4 regions of the Pseudomonas sp. GW822-FHT01E03 genome follow, and region 1 is predicted to be linked to each of the others. Evidence: predicted binding sites of a transcription regulator. Region 1 holds the regulator's gene; each other region holds the start of a gene.

Region 1 (5,427 bases):
GTCCAGGTGCATCAATGCACTGATGGGCGAAACACAGCCCTTGAGACGGCAATGTGGAATAGCGATGCCATTGCCAAACCCGGTGGAGCCGAGTTTTTCACGGGCGATCAGCGCCTCGAAGACATCTTGCATCTCCAGGGCCGGCACTTCGCGGGCGATAAGATTGGCAATTTGTTCGAGGGCTTTCTTTTTACTGCCTCCCGGCACGTTCACCAAGGAACGGCCGGGGGTCAGGATACTTTCAAGTCGGATCATGGGTTGGGAGTGTTAACGACCGGTTGCGCCCTGGAGGAGGCTCTGGGTCTTTTCCTTATGCTTTTTGAGTTGTTTATCCAGCTTGTCGGTGAGTGCGTCGATCGCGGCATACATATCGGTATGTTCCGCGTTGGCGACCACTTCATTCCCGGGAATATGCAGCGTGGCTTCGATTTTCTGCTTCAGTTTTTCGACGGTCATCGTGACCTGCACATTAGTGATCTTGTCGAAATGTCGCTCCAATCGTTCGAGTTTTTCGCCGATGTAGGTGCGAAGAGGTTCGGTCACTTCCAGTTGGTGTCCACTGATGTTGACTTGCATACAGCTTCTCCTTCGTTGCCAGTGCATAAAGCGGCAGATCAGATGATCTACCACTGGAACGCTGTGGTGTGGCCCTACATCAACCGCTTGCGTTCGCTCGAAGGCGCGATCCCGAGGGATTCGCGGTACTTGGCGACGGTGCGGCGAGCCACCTGAATGCCTTGTGCCTCCAGTAAACCAGCGATCTTGCTGTCACTCAACGGCTTTTTCTGATTTTCCGCTGCAACCAGTTTTTTGATGATCGCCCGGATCGCCGTGGACGAGCATTCGCCGCCTTCGGAGGTGCTTACGTGACTGGAAAAAAAGTACTTCAGTTCATAAATGCCCCGGGGGGTGTGCATGAACTTCTGGGTGGTCACCCGTGAAATCGTCGATTCATGCATGCCGACCGCTTCGGCGATGTCATGCAGGACCAGCGGCTTCATGGCTTCGTCGCCGTACTCCAGAAAGCCGCGCTGATGCTCGACGATCTGGGTGGCAACCTTCATCAGGGTTTCATTGCGGCTTTGCAGGCTCTTGATGAACCAGCGGGCCTCCTGCAACTGATTGCGCATGAAGGTATTGTCGGCGCTGGTGTCGGCGCGGCGCACGAAACCGGCGTACTGGGCATTGACCCGCAGCCGTGGCACCGACTCCTGATTGAGCTCCACCAGCCAGCGCTCGTTGTCCTTGCGCACGATGACGTCAGGAACGACGTACTCGGCTTCGGTGGACTCGATCTGCGAGCCCGGGCGCGGGTTGAGGCTCTGGACTAGCTCGATGACCTGGCGCAGCTCATCTTCCTTGAGCTTCATGCGACGCATCAACTGGCTGTAGTCGCGGCTGCCAAGCAGGTCGATGTAATCGGTGACCAGGCGCTTGGCCTCGGCCAGCCAAGGGGTCTTGGCAGGCAGCTGGCGCAATTGCAGCAGCAGGCATTCGCCCAGGTTGCGGGCGCCGATGCCGGCGGGCTCGAATTGCTGGATGCGGTGCAGGACGGCTTCGATTTCGTCCAGTTCGATGTCCAGTTCCGGGTCGAACGCTTCGAGGATTTCCTCGAGGGTTTCGTCCAGGTAGCCCTGATTGTTGATGCAGTCGATCAGGGTTACGGCGATCAGGCGATCGGTGTCGGACATCGGGGCCAGGTTCAGTTGCCACAGCAAGTGGCTCTGCAGGCTTTCGCCGGCCGAGGTGCGGGTGGTGAAGTCCCACTCGTCATCATCATTGCTGGGCAGGCTGCTGGCGCTGGTCTGGTAAACGTCTTCCCACGCGGTGTCGACGGGGAGTTCGTTGGGGATACGCTCGTTCCAGTCACCCTCATCGAGGTTATCAACCGTCGGGGCGCTCTCCTGGTAGGAGGGCTCCTGGATGTCGGTGTTGGGCTTTTGTTCGGCGTTGTCGGCCAGGGGGTCGGAATTGTCGAAGTCGTCGCCTTCTTCCTGGCGTTCGAGCATCGGATTGGACTCCAGGGCCTCCTGGATTTCCTGTTGCAGGTCCAGGGTCGACAATTGGAGCAGGCGGATGGCCTGTTGCAGCTGCGGTGTCATCGTCAGCTGCTGGCCCATTCTCAAGACTAGCGATGGTTTCATGGCAGGGGCTTAACACCTTATTCGCCGGCGCACATGCGCCATCCACTACAGGGCGCCGGGGCGCCAAACTTAAGCAAATTATATGCCTGAAACTAAAGGGTTTGCCTAGAGCGCTGTAACAATAAAAAACTATAAAGCTGTGTTGCAGCGCTGCCCTTGTCGAGGGCTGACCACGCTTGTCGGCACGGAAGCGCTGGTGAGTGGCTGGTCAGGTGCCCGGGCAAGCTGCCTGGGCACGGCTCAGCGCTTACAGGCGGAACTCATGGCCCAGATACACTTCCTTGACCAGGTCGTTGGCCAGGATGGTCTCTGCGTCGCCTTCGGCAATCAGTTGGCCGTCATTGACGATATAGGCGGTTTCACAGATATCCAGGGTTTCACGAACGTTGTGGTCCGTGATCAGCACGCCAATGCCCTTGGCCTTGAGGTGGTGAATGATCTGCTTGATGTCGCCGACCGAAATCGGGTCCACGCCGGCGAAGGGCTCGTCGAGGAGGATGAATTTCGGGTTGGTGGCCAGGGCGCGGGCGATTTCCACGCGACGGCGCTCACCACCGGACAGGCTCATGCCCAGGTTGTCGCGGATGTGGCTGATGTGGAATTCCTGCAGCAGGCTTTCCAGCTCCTTGCGACGACCGGCCTTGTCGAGTTCCTTGCGGGTCTCGAGGATGGCCATGATGTTGTCGGCCACCGACAGTTTGCGGAAGATCGATGCTTCCTGCGGCAAGTAGCCGATACCGGCCTTTGCGCGGCCGTGCATCGGTTGGTGGCTGACGTCCAGGTCATCGATCAGGACACGGCCCTGATCGGCTTGCACCAGGCCGACGATCATGTAGAAGCAGGTGGTCTTGCCAGCGCCGTTCGGGCCAAGCAGGCCGACGATCTGGCCGCTGTCGATGGACAGGCTGACGTCACGCACGACCTGGCGGCTCTTGTAGCTCTTGGCCAGATGCTGAGCTTTCAGAGTTGCCATTACTGGGCCTTTTTCTCGTCGGTTTTCTTCTTCGGCTGGATCACCATGTCGATACGCGGACGCGCCTCGGTGACTTTGCTGCCTGTGGCGCGACCGGCGCTGGCGAGTTTCTTGTCCGTGTCGTAGACAATTTTCTCGCCTTGGGTGACGTTGTTGTCCTTGTCGACAACTTTGGCCTTGTCGATCAGTACGACGCGATTTTGCGAAGCGTGATACTGGATCGTCACGCCCCAACCCTGGACAGGCTTGGTATCGCCAGCCGTTTGCAATTGCTCGAAGTACGCCAGGTTGCCCACCGAGGTCACTACGTCAATGTCGCCAGCCGGGGTGCGGGTGATGGTAACGGTGTTGCCTGTCACCTTCATCGAGCCTTGGGTGATGATCACGTCACCCTTATAGGTAGCAATACCTTGCTTGTCGTCCAGCTGGGCATCGTCGGCCTGAATACGGATAGGCTGCTGTTGGTCTTCCGGCAGAGCCCAGGCGCTCACGCTTCCCAGTGCTGCGCCCAGACTGAGCAAAATCGGGAGGGTTTTAACGAGCCTCATACTGTCCTCTTACGTTCGATAGCAGGTGTATCCTGCTTTCTTTCAAATACGCTTTCATTCCCTTGCCAGTCGATACACCGCCAGCGCCGTCGATTCTAACGTCTTGCTCGGTCTGCGCATATTGCTGCTGCGGGAACACGGTCATGCGGGTGCTGGTGATCAGGGTTCTACGGTTTTTCTCGTCGAAGCGCGTGATGCGCACGTCATCGATCAGTTCGACCTGTGTGCCATCAGGGTTGACCTCGCCGCGCAGGCTCTGGACGTGCCACGGGAATTCAGTGCCGCGGAACACATTCAGGTCGGGGTTGGTCAGCAATGTCACCTCGGTCGCTTTCACGTGCTCGACCTTGTCGGACACCAGATCATATTGCAGCTTGCCGTCGGGCAGGTACTGCACGCTGTGGGCGTTGATGGCGTAATAGTCGATCGCGCTTTCATCGACCGGCGTTACCGGCTTGTCGAGGAAGCGTTCCGGGCTGATGTTCCAGTAGCCAACCGCAGCGAATATCGCCGCGATGCAACTGAACATCAGGGTGTTGCGAAACTTTTTGCTCAGCATAGTGGGCTCACAGGTACGCCGCATTGGCCGCGTCGAGGCGGTCCTGGGCGCGCAGGATCAATTCGCAGAATTCGCGAGCGGCACCTTCGCCGCCACGGGCGAGGGTGATGCCGTGGGCGTGTTCACGCACGAAGCTGGCGGCATTGGCCACCGCCATGCCCAGGCCGACGCGGCGAATCACCGGCAGGTCCGGCAGGTCGTCGCCGAGGTAGGCCACCTGTTCATAGCTCAGGTTGAGTTGGGCCAGCAGTTCGTCGAGTACCACCAGTTTATCCTCGCGACCCTGATAGAGGTGCGGGATACCGAGGTTTTTGGCCCGCCGCTCGACCACCGGGGTCTTGCGGCCACTGATGATGGCGGTCTGCACGCCGGCGGCCATCAGCATCTTGATGCCCTGGCCGTCGAGGGTGTTGAACGTCTTGAACTCGCTGCCGTCTTCGAGGAAGTACAGGCGCCCATCGGTCAGCACGCCATCGACATCGAACACCGCCAGCTTGATCTGTTTGCCGCGTTGCAGCAGGTCCGCACTCATTACATTACTCCTGCACGCAGCAAGTCGTGCATGTTCAAGGCGCCAACCGGGCGGTCTTCACTGTCGACTACGACCAGCGCGTTGATTTTATGGTCTTCCATGATTTTCAGCGCTTCGGCGGCGAGCATCTCGGCGCGGGCAGTCTTGCCGTGTGCTGTCATGACCTGTTCGATGGTAGCGCTATGGATGTCGATGCTACGGTCCAGCGTGCGACGCAAGTCACCGTCAGTAAAGATCCCGGCCAGCTTTCCGTCGGCTTCCAGGATCACGGTCATGCCCAGGCCTTTGCGGGTCATTTCCATTAGTGCGTCCTTCAGCAGGGTGCCGCGCTGTACTTGCGGTAACTCTTGCCCGGCGTGCATTACATTTTCCACTTTCAGCAGCAGGCGTCGGCCCAGGGCGCCGCCGGGATGGGAAAAGGCGAAGTCTTCCGCGGTAAAGCCACGGGCTTCCAGCAGCGCGACTGCCAAGGCATCGCCCATGACCAGGGCGGCGGTGGTCGACGAGGTGGGGGCCAGGTTCAACGGACAGGCTTCGTGCTCGACGTGAACATTCAGGTTGACCTCGGCGGCCTTGGCTAGCGGCGAGTCAGGCTTGCCGGTCACGCTGATCAACTGAATGCCCAGGCGCTTGATCAGTGGCAGCAGGGTCACGATTTCATTGGTGGAGCC
Region 2 (5,427 bases), on a different contig from region 1:
CGAACGAAGCGCCGGCCATGCCGAGGAACAGGCCCAGCAGCAACGCCTGCTCGTAGCTGTGGATCCCGAGTTTCCAGGCGCCGAACAGCGCGCAGATCACGATGACCTGACCGATCAGGCCGGCGGTTTTGGGCGACAGGCGATCAGCCAGCATCCCCATCACGAAGCGCAACACCGCCCCGGCCAGAATCGGCGTGGCGACCACCAGCCCTCGTTGCTGCGTCGTCAGGTGCAGGTCGGCGGCGATCTGTACTGCCAAAGGACCGAGCAGGTACCAGACCATGAAGCTCAGGTCGAAATAGAGGAAGGCTGCGAACAATGTGGGTGTATGGCCGGATTTCCAGAAGCTTGAATTCATTGCGCACCTCAGCTGTGAAGAGTCTCGAAAGGAGTCATGAGCTTGCAGGTGGGGCGCCGATACGGCCGCACCACCGGCCCCGTGCTGTGGGGCCAAAACGAAAAAACGCCGCTACCCGATCCGCCAAGGGCAAATGAGGTGAGCGACGTCTTTGTCGTAGGTGGGGCAACCGCCGTTGGTTACCTGTGGTGATTACTTAGCGAGATCTGTGCCAACACTCGAAATCGAGCGGCCATTCGCGAGCAGGCTCGCTCCCACAAGGGAATGGCGTCGAACACAAACCACCTGTGGGAGCGAGCCTGCTCGCGATGGCGCCCTTACAAGCGCCACTGGACTTCAGCCGAGCAACTCGCTCATGGCAATAATCTGCTCCGCCACTTGAATCAGCTTCTGCTGGCGGCTCATCGCCTGGCGGCGCATCAGTGTGTAGGCCTCTTCCTCGTTGCAGTCCTTCATTTTCATCAGCAGTCCCTTGGCCAGTTCAATGCGCTTGCGCTCGGCCAATTGCTGGTCGCGGGCATGCAGTTGGGCACGCAAGGCCTGATCGCTTTCGAAACGTGCCATGGCCACATCGAGAATCGGCTGCAGGCGTTGTGCGTGAATGCCTTCGACGATGTAGGCGCTGACACCGGACTTGATCGCCTGTCGCATCACATCGGGGTCGTGTTCGTCTGTGAACATCACAATCGGTCGTGGCTGGTCGCGAGTCACCAGCACCACTTGTTCCATGACATCGCGGCCCGGTGACTCGGTATCGATCAGAATCACATCCGGACGCACCGTTTCGACGCGTTCGGGCAGGTCGATGGTCAGGCCGGATTCATCGATCACTTCGAATCCGGCCTCGGTCAGGGCGGCCTTCAGGCGCCCGACTTTTTTAGCGGTGTCGTTGATCAGCAGGATACGCAGCATGTTCATGGTCTCCTGTCAGCGGCTGGCGGATCGGTGCGAGCTGTCGCTCATGGCGTGCAGTTTGAAACTGCGGGCATAACCGGCCGGGTCCGAACCGTCCCAGGTCTTGCCGTCGATCAACTGACTGCTGCGCATCTCCTTGCCCCGTGCCGCGACCCCTACAGCGCTGGCCGCTTCACGATACAAGTCTAGTTGCTGGACTTGACGGGCCACGGCGAGGTAATCCGGGTCGTCGCGCAACAAACCCCAGCGACGGAACTGGGTCATGAACCACATGCCATCGGACAGGTACGGCAGATTGACCTCGCCTTCACCGTGGAAGCGCAGGGCGTGTGGGTCTTGCCAGCGATTGCCCAGACCATCGACATAATCGCCCAGCAGGCGCGGCTCGATGCACTCCAGCGGCGAATCGAGGTATTGCGCTGCACTGAGCAATTGCGCGGTGCTGCGACGATTTTCGCTGCTTTCTTCGATGAAGCGACTGGCCTCCAGAATCGCCATCACCAACGCGCGGGCAGTGTTGGGGTATTGCTCGACGAAGGCGCGGGTGCAGGCCAGGACCTTTTCCGGATGATCGGGCCAGATGGTCTGGGTCGTGGCCAAGGTGAAGCCGAGGTCCTGTTGCACGGCGCTGGCGGACCAGGGTTCGCCGACGCAGAGCCCGTCGATGCGCCCGGCCCGCAGGTGCGCGACCATTTGCGGCGGCGGCACCACCACGCTGTCGACCTCCAGGAGCGGGTGAATGCCCTGGCTGGCGAGCCAGTAATACAGCCACATGGCGTGGGTGCCGGTTGGAAACGTCTGGGCGAAGGTGAATTTTGAGCGAGTTTGGTGCACGTGCCGTTCCAGTGCTTCAGGACTGGTCACTCCAAGCGCTTGCAAACCTCGGGACAGGTTGATGCTCTGGCCGTTCTGATTCAGGCCCATCAGCACGGCCATGTCGGTCGCGGCCACGCCACCGATGCCCAGGTGAACGGCGTAAACCAGACCGTAGAGGCTGTGGGCGGCATCGAGTTCGCCGCTGACCAGTTTGTCCCGCAGGTTGGCCCAGGACGACTGACGCTTGAGGTTCAGGGTCAAGCCATGGGGTTGGGCGAAGCCCTGGGTGGCGGCGACAACCACCGAGGCGCAGTCGCTCAGAGCCATGAAGCCGAGATTGATTTCGGTTTTTTCCGGGGCATCGCTGCCATTGACCCAGGCCAGAGGGCCGGCTGATGGTTCGTTCATCGCGTGTTCACCTTGCAAAAAAAACGTCGTCCCGAGTTCTTGCATGAGCAGGTCGGGGACGACGCCATTGTCTTTGCACACATTCGGTCGTTGGCATGGGTGCTGGTGCCCAGAGTGGTGCAAGGCATATGCCATTATCCGTTGATTTGATCACGCGCCTCGCTTGCCACCCCGTTGCCCGGCTATAATCGCCGCCTCAATTCGCCGCCAATCGAGTCAAATCCGCCCATGTACACCCTGGCCCGTCAGCTGTTGTTCAAACTCTCCCCGGAAACCTCCCACGATCTGTCCCTGGACCTGATCGGCGCGGGCGGGCGTCTTGGGCTCAACGGCTTGCTGTGCAAGGCCCCGGCGAAGACGCCGGTGAATGTCATGGGCCTGGACTTCCCGAATCCGGTGGGGCTGGCCGCCGGCCTGGACAAGAACGGCGCGGCCATCGATGGTTTCGCCCAACTGGGTTTCGGTTTTGTCGAAATCGGCACCATCACGCCGCGTCCGCAGCCGGGCAACCCGAAGCCGCGCCTGTTCCGTCTGCCGGAAGCCGAGGCGATCATCAATCGCATGGGGTTCAACAACCTCGGCGTCGATCACCTGCTGGCCCGCGTGGCGGCGGCCAAATACAAGGGCGTGCTGGGCATCAACATCGGCAAGAACTTCGATACGCCGGTCGAGCGTGCCGTGGACGACTACCTGATCTGCCTGGACAAGGTCTACGCCCACGCCAGCTATGTGACGGTCAACGTCAGCTCGCCGAACACGCCGGGCCTGCGCAGCCTGCAATTCGGTGACTCGCTCAAGCAGTTGCTGGCCGATCTGGCCGAGCGCCGCGCGGAACTGGCATTGCGTCATGGCAAACATGTACCGCTGGCGATCAAGATCGCGCCGGACATGAGCGACGAAGAAACCGCACAAGTTGCGCAAGCGCTGATCGAAACCGGGATGGATGCGGTCATTGCGACTAACACCACCCTGAGCCGTGTAGGCGTCGAAGGCATGGAGCACGGCGAAGAAGCCGGTGGTCTGTCCGGCGCGCCGGTTCGCGACAAGAGCACCCACACCGTGAAAGTGCTGGCATCGGAGCTGGGTGGTCGGCTGCCGATCATCGCTGCCGGCGGTATTACCGAAGGCAAGCACGCAGCGGAGAAAATCACCGCGGGCGCGAGCCTGGTGCAGATCTACTCGGGCTTCATCTACAAAGGCCCGGCGCTGATTCGTGAATCCGTAGACGCAATCGCAGCACTACGCTAGCGAGCTTTTGTGGCGAGGGGGCTTGCCCCCGTTCGGCTGCGAAGCAGCCGCAATTCCGGCCACTGTGTTTTACCGGTGTCACCGAGTCGATTGGTTTCGGGGCCGCTTCGCGACCCAACGGGGGCAAGCCCCCTCGCCACAAGGGTATCGTCGCTGAATGTGAAGCAGGTATAAAAAAGGGCCCCTTTAAAGGAGCCCCTGGGCCGGAGCCCGCCGTCCGGATGGGACGTGCATGGTTAATTCAGTACAAATCAGATTGTCGTGTCGGAGTGTTCTGCCCTGTAATTAGCCGACGGCGTGAAGTTCGTTGAGTCTGTGGATTCCCGCAGTGCCGGTCATACCGTCCCAGTTGTCGCCGCGTCCTTCTCGCCAGCCGTTAATCCAGGCTTGACGTACCGACGGTAGAGTAAATGGGCAAAGCTCACGGGATTTACCACCAACGCCATATTGATATCCGCGCAAAAATGCTCTTTCCAACGGATCACGCTTAAGTCTTCTCATAGGGTGTTGCCCTCACTTGTTGACTGTATTTATCGCGTCGACCTCTATTGAGGTCTGGCAGAAAAACTCTGCCGTTGGGGGCTCGTTGCCGGCGTGACGAGCCAAGGTGTTGGCGTCATTGCGGCGCCAACCTGTATTGAGTTCTAACCAATGCGTCACATCGAGGGAATGATCGTTTTGTCATAAGGACGTAACCGTTCATGTGCTAACGCCATAAGTAACAGAGCGTTTGTAGCGTATTTATTGGCCAAACCCCGGTATGATCGGCTCTGCGCTGGATGATGGGCTTAATCCTTTAGTGAGAATGGCTCCCGTTGCCGGGAAGCACTATTCGACGAAGGGTCGACTTATGACATTTTGTTGCATCAACTTTTTTATCTGTCCTTGCATCTAAGCTCATTTAACCCGAGCAGCAGGGGTGGAACGGCACACCTTCGTGCCACGCGGGCGCTCTTCGAGAAAAGTGCCTGATTGAAAACCGGACCGGCAATGCGTTGCCCGGTCACTTAGCTAAAGGTTCTGGAATTCCCATGTCCGATCGTTTCGAACTCTTCCTCACTTGCCCAAAAGGCCTTGAAGGCCTGCTCATCGAGGAAGCCGTCGGGCTTGGCCTTGAGGAAGCGCGGGAGCACACCTCTGCCGTACGCGGCATGGCCACCATGGAAACCGCTTATCGCCTGTGCCTGTGGTCACGCCTGGCCAACCGCGTGCTGCTGGTGCTCAAGCGTTTCCAAATGAAGGACGCCGAAGACCTGTACCACGGCGTGCTGGACATCGAGTGGCAAGACCACATGCTCAATGACGGCACCCTGGCCGTCGAATTCAGCGGCCATGGCTCAGGTATCGACAACACCCACTTCGGCGCGCTGAAGGTCAAGGATGCCATCGTCGACAAACTGCGCACCCCGCAAGGCGACCGTCCGTCCATCGACAAGCTCAACCCGGACCTGCGCATTCACCTGCGTCTGGATCGTGGCGAAGCCATTCTGTCCCTTGACCTGTCCGGTCACAGCCTGCACCAGCGCGGCTATCGCTTGCAGCAAGGTGCGGCGCCGCTCAAGGAAAACCTCGCGGCCGCCATCCTTATCCGTTCCGGCTGGCCCCGTATCGCGGCCGAAGGCGGCGCTCTGGCCGACCCGATGTGCGGCGTCGGCACGTTCCTGGTGGAAGCCGCCATGATC
Region 3 (5,427 bases), on a different contig from region 1:
GAGCGAATTACATGGACACTTCCACCTGCCCCGGCGCCATGACCTGCGCCTTGATGACTCGTTGGGAGTTGAGGTTTTTCACCCGGATCTGCTCGCTCAGACTGCCGTTTGACAGGGCTTCGCCCGGCATGCGCACGCTGAGGGTACCGCTGCGGGCGGTTATCACCACCTGATCACCCTTGCGGATGACTTCGGCCTGTTCGATATGCACCAGGGTAATCACCTGGTCGGCGACCATTGGTCGGGTCAGTCGCTGCCCGATCGCCTGATCGAGGGCGGTCAGGTAGCCCTGGCCGATGAGGCTGATATCGCGCTCGCGCAGGACCACATCCCCAGGCTCGACAATGGCGGCACGGCGCAGTGGCCGGGCGCTGGTCACGACATCGCGAAACAGGCGGACTTGAGCGGGTACGAACACCGTCCAGGGGGAAGCGCCCTCGCAGTGAACCTTGACCGTAACCCGTCCCAGCGGCTTGGGACTCTCGAGTGTTGCTGTCAATTCCCTGTCGCACATGGGCATGTGCATGCGCGGATCGAGCTGGTTGACCTGGATCTCGTAGCGACCCTCCGTTTGACTGGTCGCCAGATAGTCTTCTACGGTGAATTCAAGAAAGCCCTGAGTGACGCCGATAAGCATGTCAGGCAAGGTAACCGCGTCAGCAAGGGCAGGGCTGCCAGCGTTGAACAGGCAAACAGCCGCCAGCACGCCGAGCAATTTGCGGTACGGTGTGGTCAGGCGTCGAAAAAATGTCGGTTTTGTGTTCATAACGATTAAAAAAGCAAGCGCCGTGCCGTTTAGTGATGAAGGCGCGTCGCAACAACACTTGGCGTTGGCGTAGGAGTCTGGCATGGCTGGTGTAATGGATTCGGTAAACCAGCGCACGCAACTGGTGGGGCAGAATCGCCTTGAACTGTTGTTGTTCCGTCTCGACGGCCAGCAACTGTACGGGATCAACGTGTTCAAGGTTCGGGAGGTGCTGCAATGCCCCAAACTGACGCTGATGCCCAAATCCAGTCCTGTCGTGTGCGGCGTGGCGAACATCCGGGGGGCGACCATTCCGATCCTTGATCTGGCGATGGCGACTGGTTCCGGCGCGTTGAAAGACAAGAACAGCCCCTTCGTGATCATCACGGAGTACAACACCAAGACCCAGGGTTTCCTGGTCCGCTCGGTGGAACGCATCGTCAACATGAACTGGGAGGAGATCCATCCGCCGCCCAAGGGCACCGGGCGCGATCACTACCTGACGGCGGTGACGCGGGTCGACAATCAGTTGGTCGAAATCATCGACGTCGAGAAGGTGCTGGCGGAAGTGGCGCCGACGCCGGAAGCGATTTCCGTGGGTGTGGTGGATGTCGAAACCCAGCACAAGGCGCTTTCGTTGCGCGTGCTGACGGTCGACGACTCGTCGGTGGCGCGCAAGCAGGTCACGCGCTGCCTGCAAACGGTCGGCGTGGAAGTGGTGGCGTTGAACGACGGTCGGCAAGCGCTGGACTACCTGCGCAAACTGGTCGACGAGGGCAAGAAGCCGGAAGAAGAGTTCCTGATGATGATCTCCGACATCGAGATGCCGGAGATGGACGGGTACACCCTGACGGCGGAGATCCGCAACGACCCGCGCATGCAAAAGCTTCATATCATCCTGCATACTTCGTTGTCGGGGGTATTCAATCAGGCGATGGTCAAGAAGGTCGGTGCCGATGACTTCCTGGCCAAGTTCCGTCCTGATGACCTGGCATCCCGGGTAGTCGACCGGATCAAAGCAGCAGATATCAGCTAGGGGTTCGCACCCCTGGCAGTCAACACGATTTAAGAGGCGGCATCATTGTCTACGGGTAATTTGGATTTCGAACAGTTCCGGGTATTTCTGGAAAAAGCCTGTGGCATTTTGCTCGGTGAAAACAAGCAGTACCTGGTCTCCAGCCGTCTCAACAAACTGATGGAACAGCAAGGCATCAAGTCTTTGGGGGAACTGGTTCAGCGCATGCAGACCCAGCCGCGCAGCGGTTTGCGCGAGCAGGTGGTGGATGCCATGACCACTAACGAAACCCTGTGGTTTCGTGACACCTACCCGTTTGAAGTCTTGAAGAACAAGGTACTGCCCGAAGCGATCAAGGCCAGTCCCGGTCAGCGCCTGCGCATCTGGTCGGCAGCATGCTCGTCGGGCCAGGAGCCGTATTCGTTGTCGATGTCCATCGACGAGTTCGAGCGGGTCAACATGGGCCAGTTGAGGATGGGCGTACAGATTGTTGCCACCGACCTGTCCGGTACCATGCTGAACAACTGCAAGACCGGCGAGTACGACAGCCTGGCCATCGGGCGCGGCCTGTCGCCTGAGCGCTTGCAGCGTTATTTCGACCCGAAAGGGGCGGGGCGCTGGGCGATCAAGGCGCCGATCAAGAGCCGGGTGGAATTCCGTTCCTTCAACCTGCTGGACAGCTACGCGAGCCTCGGCAAGTTCGACATCGTGTTTTGCCGCAATGTGTTGATCTACTTCTCCGCCGAGGTGAAGAAGGACATCCTGCTGCGTATCCACAGCACATTGAAGCCAGGCGGTTACCTGTTTCTCGGTGCTTCCGAAGCGTTGAACGGTTTGCCGGATCATTACCAGATGGTCCAGTGCAGCCCGGGGATCATTTACCAGGCGAAGTGAATTTGCCGGCGTCATCGAAAACGGGAGTCCTTATAGGCTCCCGTTTTTTGTGTGCTGATTTCTTGCAAACGCTGCTGACCCCTGTGGGAGCGAGCTTGCTCGCGATAGCGTCCTGACAGTCGAGTTCAACTTTCCCTGACACACCGCAATCGCGAGCAAGCTCGCTCCCACAGGGGCGGCGGTGTTCTGAAAAGGGTGAGGAGGCGGCAGAAAAGCGGCATCCGGCGGAAAACCGTTGCCGCTTTTCTGGCATTGCCATGTTGCCATGGCCTGCAAGGCCCCGGTTTCCGGGGGTTTTTGAATTGGCATGGGGCTTGCTAAGTTGATTCTACGAAAAATCAGGTCACCCGAAGGTTTCCCGACATGAGCATCAGCTTCGATAAAGCGCTCGGTATCCACGAACAAGCCCTGGGCTTCCGAGCCCAGCGTGCCGAAGTCCTGGCCAACAACATCGCCAACGCCGATACCCCGAACTACAAGGCTCGGGACCTGGACTTCTCGAAAGTGCTTGCCGAGCAGAACGAGAAAACCAAAAGCGGCACTTTCGCCTTGAACATGACCAACAGCCGTCATATCGAGGCTGAAGGCCTGGGCAATGGCGACGAGTCGTTGCTGTATCGCACGCCGATGCAACCGTCGATTGACCAGAACACCGTGGACGCCCAGCTGGAGCAGTCGAACTACGCGGAAAACGCGATCGGCTTCCAGGCCAGCTTCACCCTGCTCAACAGCAAATTCAAAGGGCTGGTGTCAGCTCTGCGCGGAGAGTAAGCCATGTCTCTATCCAGTGTTTTCAACATTGCCGGTAGCGGCATGAGTGCGCAGACCACGCGTTTGAACACCGTCGCTTCGAACATCGCCAACGCCGAAACGGTCTCGTCGAGCATCGACCAGACCTACCGTGCGCGTCACCCGGTATTCGCCACCATGTTCCAGGGCGGGCAGAGCGGCGGCAGCGATTCGCTGTTCCAGAGCCAGGACGCCGCCGGTCAGGGTGTTCAGGTGCTGGGTGTGGTCGAAGACCAGAGCAATCTTGACGCGCGCTACGAGCCGAACCATCCGGCGGCCGATGCCAAGGGTTACGTCTATTACCCGAACGTCAACGTGGTGGAGGAAATGGCCGACATGATTTCCGCGAGCCGTTCGTTCCAGACCAACGCCGAAATGATGAACACCGCCAAAACCATGATGCAGAAGGTCCTGACCCTCGGTCAGTGATAAGGGGCGACTCAGATGAGTGTTACCGATTCCACCAGTGGTTTGAGCCTCAACGATATCCTGGCCAACTCCTCGATCAAGACCAGCACCACGACTGACGGCCTCGCGTCGGCAACCGGCAGCGCCACGGGCAACAAGGCCCTGGGCAAGGATGCATTCCTGAAATTGCTGGTTACTCAGTTGAAAAACCAGAACCCGCTGGAACCCCAGGACAACGGCGAATTCGTGGCCCAGCTGGCGCAATTCAGCAGCCTGGAAGGCATCACCACGCTCAACGATACGGTGACCGGCCTGGCCAGCAACTACAACTCGTCCCAAGCCTTGCAGGCATCGTCGCTGGTGGGGCGTTCGGTCATCGCTCCTGGCGACAAGGCCGTGGTCGATACCACCAAGAGCCTCAGCGGCACGGTGGTCGTTCCGTCTTCGGTGGCGTCTGCCACCCTGAAGATCACCGACGCAGCCGGCAAGACAGTGCGCACCATCGACCTCGGTTCACAGAAGGCCGGCAACGCCAGCTTCATCTGGGACGGCAAGAACGATGCGGGTGAGACCGTACCTGCAGGCACCTATACCTTCGGCGCCACGACCACGATCGATGGTCAGTCCGTTGCGTTGATCACCAACCTGCCCGCGACCGTCAACAGCGTGACCATCAGCCAGACCGGCGGTGAGTTGATGCTCAATCTGGCCGGGCTGGGCAGCGTTGCTCTGTCCAAAGTACAAACCATTGGTATGTAGAGCCGACTAACACGGCATAAAGGAGTGGATGATGTCTTTTAATATCGGCCTTAGCGGTCTCTATGCAGCCAACAAACAACTGGACGTGACCGGCAACAACATCGCCAACGTCGCGACCACCGGTTTCAAATCGTCCCGTGCAGAATTCGAAGACGTGTACTCGGCGACCCGCCTGGGTACCGGCAGCAAGACCGTCGGCAACGGCGTGCGCCTGGCCAACGTTTCCCAGCAGTTCGGCCAGGGTGACGTGAGCAACACCGGCAACGTGCTCGATATGGGTATCCAGGGCAACGGTTTCTTTGTCCTGAGCAACAACGGCTCGCTGACCTATACCCGTGCCGGTACGTTCAAGACCGACAAGGAAGGCTACGTCACCAACAGCGACGGTACTGCCCGCCTGCAAGGTTACGGTGTGGACTCCAACGGCAAGATCGTCAATGGCGTGCTGACGGACCTGCGGATCGACACGTCCAACCTGGCACCGAAGTCCACCAGCACCGTGTCGTCGACGATCAACCTGAACTCGACGTCGGCAGTGATCGACCAGACGGTTGCGGCGAACAAGTTCAACCCGTCCAAAACCGAGACTTTTACCAAATCGTTCAGTACCCCGATCTACGATACGCAGGGTAACCAGCACACCATGGATCAATACATGGTCAAGACTGGAGCGAACACGTGGGACACCTACACACTGATCGATGGCCGCAATCCGGATGGCAGTGATCCTACTGTTACCGCGCCGGTTGCTTCGACCATGTCGTTCGATTCCACCGGCAAACTGACTTCGGTCAGCACGCCAGTGACGCCACCAACC
Region 4 (5,427 bases), on a different contig from region 1:
CAGGCAAAAGCGGCGTGCATTGTGCCCGAAAAATGGGGTTTAAGCCAAGGGGTTTAGGGGCGGCTCTAGTTTAGAACCACCCAGCGCTGATTAATCAGCAACTCAATAGGGCGATATTGAGTCTTGTAGTTCATTTTTTTGCAGTTTTTGATCCAGTAGCCGAGGTAGACCGCATCCAGCCCCAGCCGCCTGGCCTCGGCGATTTGCCACAGGATCGCATAGCGCCCAAGGCTGCGGCGCTCTTCGGCCGGTTCGTAGAAGGTGTAGACCGCCGAAAGACCGTTCGGCAGTAAATCGGTGACGGCGACGGCCAGCAGCCGGCCATTCAGGCGAAATTCATAAAATCTTGAAAACGGCAGGTCCCGCACCAGGAATGTCGAAAACTGGTCGCGACTCGGCGGGTACATGTCGCCATCGGCGTGACGCTGTTCAATATAGCGCTGGTAAAGGTCGAAGTATTCTTCGTTGAAGCCGGGCTTGGCTGGACGTACCTGCAAATCCACGTTGCGCTTGAAGATGCGTTTCTGTTGCCGGTTGGGCGTGAACTGTCCCACGGGAATGCGCGCCGGAACGCAGGCATTGCAATTCTGGCAATGCGGCCGATAGAGATGATCGCCACTGCGACGAAACCCCATCTCCGACAGGTCTGCATAGACATGCACATCCATGGGCTGGCTAGGGTCGAGGAACAGGGTTGTGGCCTGCTCCTCCGGCAGATAACTGCAAGAGTGCGGCTGAGTGGCATAGAACTTCAATCGCGCCAACTCGGTCATGATCAACCCTCGGGATAATGCTTTTGAATAAGTGTAAGCCACCTGCGCAAAAGTCGCTCAGCAAACCCAGCTAGCGCGATTGGGCTGGTCCAGATGCCTGGCCAGATAGTTGGCAAATTCATGGCGGGGTATCGCCCGGGCTCCGAGACTGTGCAGGTGATCGGTGGGCATCTGGCAATCGATCAGTACAAAACCCGAGTCTTTCAGATGCCGCACCAGTGTGGCAAAGCCGAATTTCGAGGCGTTGTCAGCGAGGCTGAACATGGACTCACCGAAAAACAGCTGGCCCATTGCCAGGCCGTAGAGTCCGCCCACCAGTTCGTCCCCGTCCCACACTTCCACCGAGTGCGCGTGGCCACGCCTGTGCAGTTCGATGTAGGCGTCCTGCATGGCCTCGGTGATCCAGGTGCCGTCGGCGTAATCCCGGGGCGCGGCACAGGCGCGGATGACGGCGGCGAAGTCCTGGTCAAAGGTCACTTGATAGCGTTGTTGGCGTAGCAGTTTGTTCAGGCTGCGCGAGACGTGCAATTCGTCGGGAAACAGCACCGTACGCGGGTCCGGAGACCACCAGAGGATTGGCTGGCCCTCGGAAAACCAAGGGAAGCAGCCGTGGCGATAAGCCGAGATCAGCCGGTCGGCGGACAGATCACCACCGGCAGCCAGCAGCCCGTTGGGGTCGCGCATGGCCTTTTCCAGTGGAGGGAAATGCAAGGTATTGCGTTGTAACCAAGTCAGCATGGCATCCGGGCTTGCAGAAGGGGAGGGCAGTGGCGGGTGTTGGCCCGCCATAAAGTTTGCCTTCAAACGGTTGGAATGTCGTCCAGGTATTTTTCAGCGTCCAGCGCCGCCATGCAACCGGCACCGGCAGATGTAACGGCCTGGCGATAAACGTGGTCGGCCACGTCACCGGCGGCAAACACACCTGCAATCGCCGTAGCGGTGGCATCGCCTTCGCTGCCACCCTTGACCAGCAGATACCCGTCGCGCATTTCCAGCTGGCCTGTGAACAGGTCGGTGTTGGGTTTATGGCCGATGGCGATAAACACCCCGGCCAGCGACAGCTCCCGGGTTTCACCCGTGTGACTGTCCCGCAGGCGGGCACCGGTCACGCCGCTGGCATCGCCGAGCACTTCGTCCAGGTTTTGGTTCCAGTGCAGGCGAACATTGCCGTTGGCGGCCTTTTCAAAGAGTTTGTCCTGGAGGATTTTTTCCGAGCGCAGTTTGTCGCGCCGATGGATCAGGTGCACTTCTTTGGCGATGTTCGACAGGTACAAGGCTTCCTCGACCGCCGTGTTGCCGCCGCCGACCACAGCAACCACTTGATTGCGATAGAAAAATCCATCACAGGTCGCGCACGCCGAAACTCCTTTGCCGGCGAACGCTTCTTCCGACGGCAGGCCCAGGTATTGCGCGGAGGCGCCGGTGGCAATGATCAAGGCGTCGCAGGTGTAGGTGCCGCCATCGCCGATCAGCTCGAACGGTCGTTGTTGCAACTTGGCGGTATGGATGTGGTCGTAAACGATCTCGGTGGCAAAGCGTTCGGCGTGTTTTTGCATGCGATCCATCAGCACCGGTCCGGTCAGGCCTTCAACGTCGCCTGGCCAGTTATCCACTTCGACGGTGGTGGTGAGCTGGCCACCTGCCTGGATGCCGGTAATGACGACCGGCTTGAGGTTGGCGCGGGCGGCATAAACTGCCGCGCTGTAACCGGCAGGGCCGGAGCCCAGGATAATCAGGCGGGAATGCTTCGCTTCGCTCATAAAAAACACCTCATAAGCCTTTGTCACCAAAGAGAATGCATGCTCAAATTGAATGGCATGTCATGTGCTGTTGACTATGCTGCATCCAAGGGTCTCAAGCATGGCGTCGTGCGTACAAACCCGTACAATGCCCTGCGTGTTACATATATTCAGTGTGCGCCGTGTTTATAGAAACAGGGGTGCAGTGTTAAAAGTAGTCCCGGTTACACGTGTTAACTTTATTACCTGCCTGGATTGGGCAGTTTTTTCGCGGTTTTTATAGACATTCACCAGATGGACGCGCCATTGGCGCAGGAAAAGAAGCGTTTTGAAGAAATCCACCGCAGCACCCAAACCAGCCGTCGTGCCGCTCTGGCGCCAGCACTTGCACTACCGACTCAAGGAAGGTGCGCTGATCGCCATCGGTGCCTTGTGCCTGTTCCTGATGATGGCCTTGTTGACCTATGGCAAGGATGATCCGGGCTGGAGCCATAACAGCAAGATCGACGACGTGCAGAACTTCGGCGGGCCAGCGGGCTCCTACAGCGCCGATATCCTGTTCATGGTGCTGGGTTACTTCGCCTACATCTTCCCGTTGCTGCTGGCGATCAAGGCGTACCAGATCTTCCGCCAGCGTCACGAACCGTGGCAGTGGAGCGGGTGGCTGTTCTCCTGGCGCCTGATCGGCCTGGTGTTCCTGGTGCTGTCGGGCGCCGCTCTGGCCCATATCCATTTCCATGCCGCGACCGGTCTGCCGGCCGGTGCGGGCGGTGCGCTGGGGGAAAGCCTCGGCGAACTGGCCAGGAACGCCCTGAATATCCAGGGCAGCACGCTGTTGTTCATTGCGTTGTTCCTGTTCGGCCTGACTGTGTTTACCGACCTGTCGTGGTTCAAGGTGATGGACATCACCGGCAAGATCACCCTCGACCTGTTCGAGCTGTTCCAGGGCGCCGCCAATCGCTGGTGGGCGGCCCGTACCGAGCGCAAACAGCTGGTTGCCCAGTTGCGTGAAGTCGACGACCGTATGGATGAAGTGGTTGCGCCGACGGTCACCGACAAACGCGAGCAGGCCAAGGTCAAGGAACGCCTGATCGAACGTGAGCAAGCCCTGAGCAAGCACATGTCCGAGCGCGAGAAGCAGGTGCCGCCGGTGATTGCGCCCGCGCCGCCAAAGCCCGCCGCACCGAGCAAACGCGTCGAGAAAGAAAAGCAGGCGCCGCTGTTCGTCGACAGCGCCGTGGAAGGCACCTTGCCGCCGATTTCGATTCTCGATCCGGCGGAAAAGAAACAGCTCAATTACTCGCCTGAATCCCTGGCTGCGGTCGGCCACTTGCTGGAAATCAAGCTCAAGGAATTCGGCGTTGAAGTCGCAGTGGATTCGATCCACCCGGGCCCGGTGATCACCCGTTACGAAATCCAGCCGGCGGCCGGGGTAAAAGTCAGCCGAATCTCCAACCTGGCCAAAGACCTGGCCCGTTCCCTGGCCGTGACCAGCGTGCGCGTGGTGGAAGTGATTCCGGGCAAGACCACGGTCGGTATCGAGATTCCCAACGAAGATCGGCAGATCGTGCGTTTCTCCGAGGTGTTGTCGACTCCGGAATACGACAACTTCAAATCCCCGGTCACCCTGGCCCTGGGCCATGACATCGGCGGCAAGCCGGTCATCACCGACCTTGCGAAAATGCCGCACTTGCTGGTGGCCGGTACCACCGGTTCCGGTAAGTCGGTGGGTGTGAACGCGATGATCCTGTCGATCCTGTTCAAGTCTGGCCCGGAAGACGCCAAGCTGATCATGATCGACCCGAAAATGCTGGAACTGTCGATCTACGAAGGCATTCCGCACCTGCTGTGCCCGGTTGTCACCGACATGAAAGACGCCGCCAACGCCCTGCGCTGGAGCGTTGCCGAGATGGAGCGACGCTACAAGTTGATGGCCAAGATGGGCGTGCGAAACCTGTCGGGCTTCAACGCCAAGGTCAAGGAAGCCCAGGACGCCGGCGAGCCGTTGAGCGATCCGCTGTACAAGCGTGAAAGCATCCACGACGAAGCGCCACTGCTGCAGAAGCTGCCGACCATCGTGGTCGTAGTCGACGAATTCGCCGACATGATGATGATCGTCGGCAAGAAGGTTGAAGAACTGATCGCCCGTATCGCGCAAAAGGCTCGTGCGGCCGGTATCCACTTGATCCTTGCGACCCAGCGTCCGTCGGTGGATGTGATCACCGGTCTGATCAAGGCCAACATCCCGACCCGCATGGCGTTCCAGGTATCGAGCAAGATCGACTCGCGGACCATCATCGACCAGGGCGGCGCCGAACAACTGCTGGGCCACGGTGACATGCTCTACATGCCGCCGGGTACCAGCCTGCCGATTCGTGTTCACGGTGCTTTCGTGTCCGACGATGAGGTTCACCGCGTGGTGGAAGCCTGGAAGCTGCGGGGTGCGCCGGAATACAACGACGACATCCTCAATGGCGTCGAAGAAGCGGGCAGCGGCTTTGAAGGCAGCAGCGGTGGCGGCGACGGTGACGATCCCGAGGCCGACGCGCTGTACGACGAAGCGGTCCAGTTCGTGCTGGAAAGCCGTCGTGCCTCCATTTCTGCGGTTCAGCGTAAGCTGAAGATCGGCTACAACCGCGCTGCGCGCATGATCGAAGCCATGGAAATGGCCGGGGTCGTGACGTCCATGAACACCAACGGTTCGCGTGAAGTCCTGGCCCCGGGGCCGGTGCGCGACTGACCCGAGTATGAAAGGGGGGGTGCCTTTGGCACCGCCCGCACTCCCACGAATGTTATGAGGACTCCCATGCGTCTGATCCGCATGCTGTTGCTGCCGGTACTGGCCTTGACCACGCTCCAGGCTAACGCCGATGACAAGGACGTGGCGCGCCTGACCCAACTGCTGGAAAAATCCC

The links. Region 1 encodes sigma-54, which starts transcription at its own class of promoters, with help from an activator protein. Its sites were predicted from a motif close to ANTGGCATNNANNTTGCTNT; they were not measured.
Region 2: a site for sigma-54 is predicted at 2,614-2,633, ahead of AC1RP7_RS17900 (CmpA/NrtA family ABC transporter substrate-binding protein). Genes of this name have one in related genera too.
Region 3: a site for sigma-54 is predicted at 2,956-2,975, ahead of flgB (flagellar basal body rod protein FlgB). Genes of this name have one in related genera too.
Region 4: a site for sigma-54 is predicted at 2,585-2,604, ahead of AC1RP7_RS13035 (DNA translocase FtsK). Genes of this name have one in related genera too.

What each region holds. Positions count from the first base shown of each region.
Region 1 is NZ_JBXAOQ010000012.1:48,999-54,425, forward strand. Features, by position in the region: gene ptsN (PTS IIA-like nitrogen regulatory protein PtsN) at 1-255, opposite strand, end outside; gene hpf (ribosome hibernation-promoting factor, HPF/YfiA family) at 268-576, opposite strand; gene AC1RP7_RS22765 (RNA polymerase factor sigma-54) at 651-2,144, opposite strand; gene lptB (LPS export ABC transporter ATP-binding protein) at 2,392-3,117, opposite strand; gene lptA (lipopolysaccharide transport periplasmic protein LptA) at 3,117-3,665, opposite strand; gene lptC (LPS export ABC transporter periplasmic protein LptC) at 3,652-4,224, opposite strand; gene AC1RP7_RS22785 (KdsC family phosphatase) at 4,232-4,756, opposite strand; gene AC1RP7_RS22790 (KpsF/GutQ family sugar-phosphate isomerase) at 4,756-5,427, opposite strand, start outside.
Region 2 is NZ_JBXAOQ010000008.1:186,658-192,084, reverse strand. Features, by position in the region: gene AC1RP7_RS17910 (nitrate/nitrite transporter) at 1-358, opposite strand, end outside; gene AC1RP7_RS17905 (ANTAR domain-containing response regulator) at 695-1,270, opposite strand; gene AC1RP7_RS17900 (CmpA/NrtA family ABC transporter substrate-binding protein) at 1,286-2,497, opposite strand; gene AC1RP7_RS17895 (quinone-dependent dihydroorotate dehydrogenase) at 2,726-3,745, shown strand; gene rmf (ribosome modulation factor) at 4,031-4,246, opposite strand; partial or broken gene rlmKL (bifunctional 23S rRNA (guanine(2069)-N(7))-methyltransferase RlmK/23S rRNA (guanine(2445)-N(2))-methyltransferase RlmL) at 4,777-5,427, shown strand, end outside.
Region 3 is NZ_JBXAOQ010000004.1:498,356-503,782, forward strand. Features, by position in the region: gene flgA (flagellar basal body P-ring formation chaperone FlgA) at 8-766, opposite strand; gene AC1RP7_RS11105 (chemotaxis protein CheV) at 849-1,781, shown strand; gene cheR (protein-glutamate O-methyltransferase CheR) at 1,827-2,654, shown strand; gene flgB (flagellar basal body rod protein FlgB) at 3,018-3,425, shown strand; gene flgC (flagellar basal body rod protein FlgC) at 3,429-3,872, shown strand; gene flgD (flagellar hook assembly protein FlgD) at 3,888-4,610, shown strand; gene flgE (flagellar hook protein FlgE) at 4,642-5,427, shown strand, end outside.
Region 4 is NZ_JBXAOQ010000005.1:394,051-399,477, forward strand. Features, by position in the region: gene AC1RP7_RS13020 (arginyltransferase) at 66-773, opposite strand; gene aat (leucyl/phenylalanyl-tRNA--protein transferase) at 831-1,511, opposite strand; gene trxB (thioredoxin-disulfide reductase) at 1,574-2,533, opposite strand; gene AC1RP7_RS13035 (DNA translocase FtsK) at 2,841-5,252, shown strand; gene lolA (outer membrane lipoprotein periplasmic chaperone LolA) at 5,319-5,427, shown strand, end outside.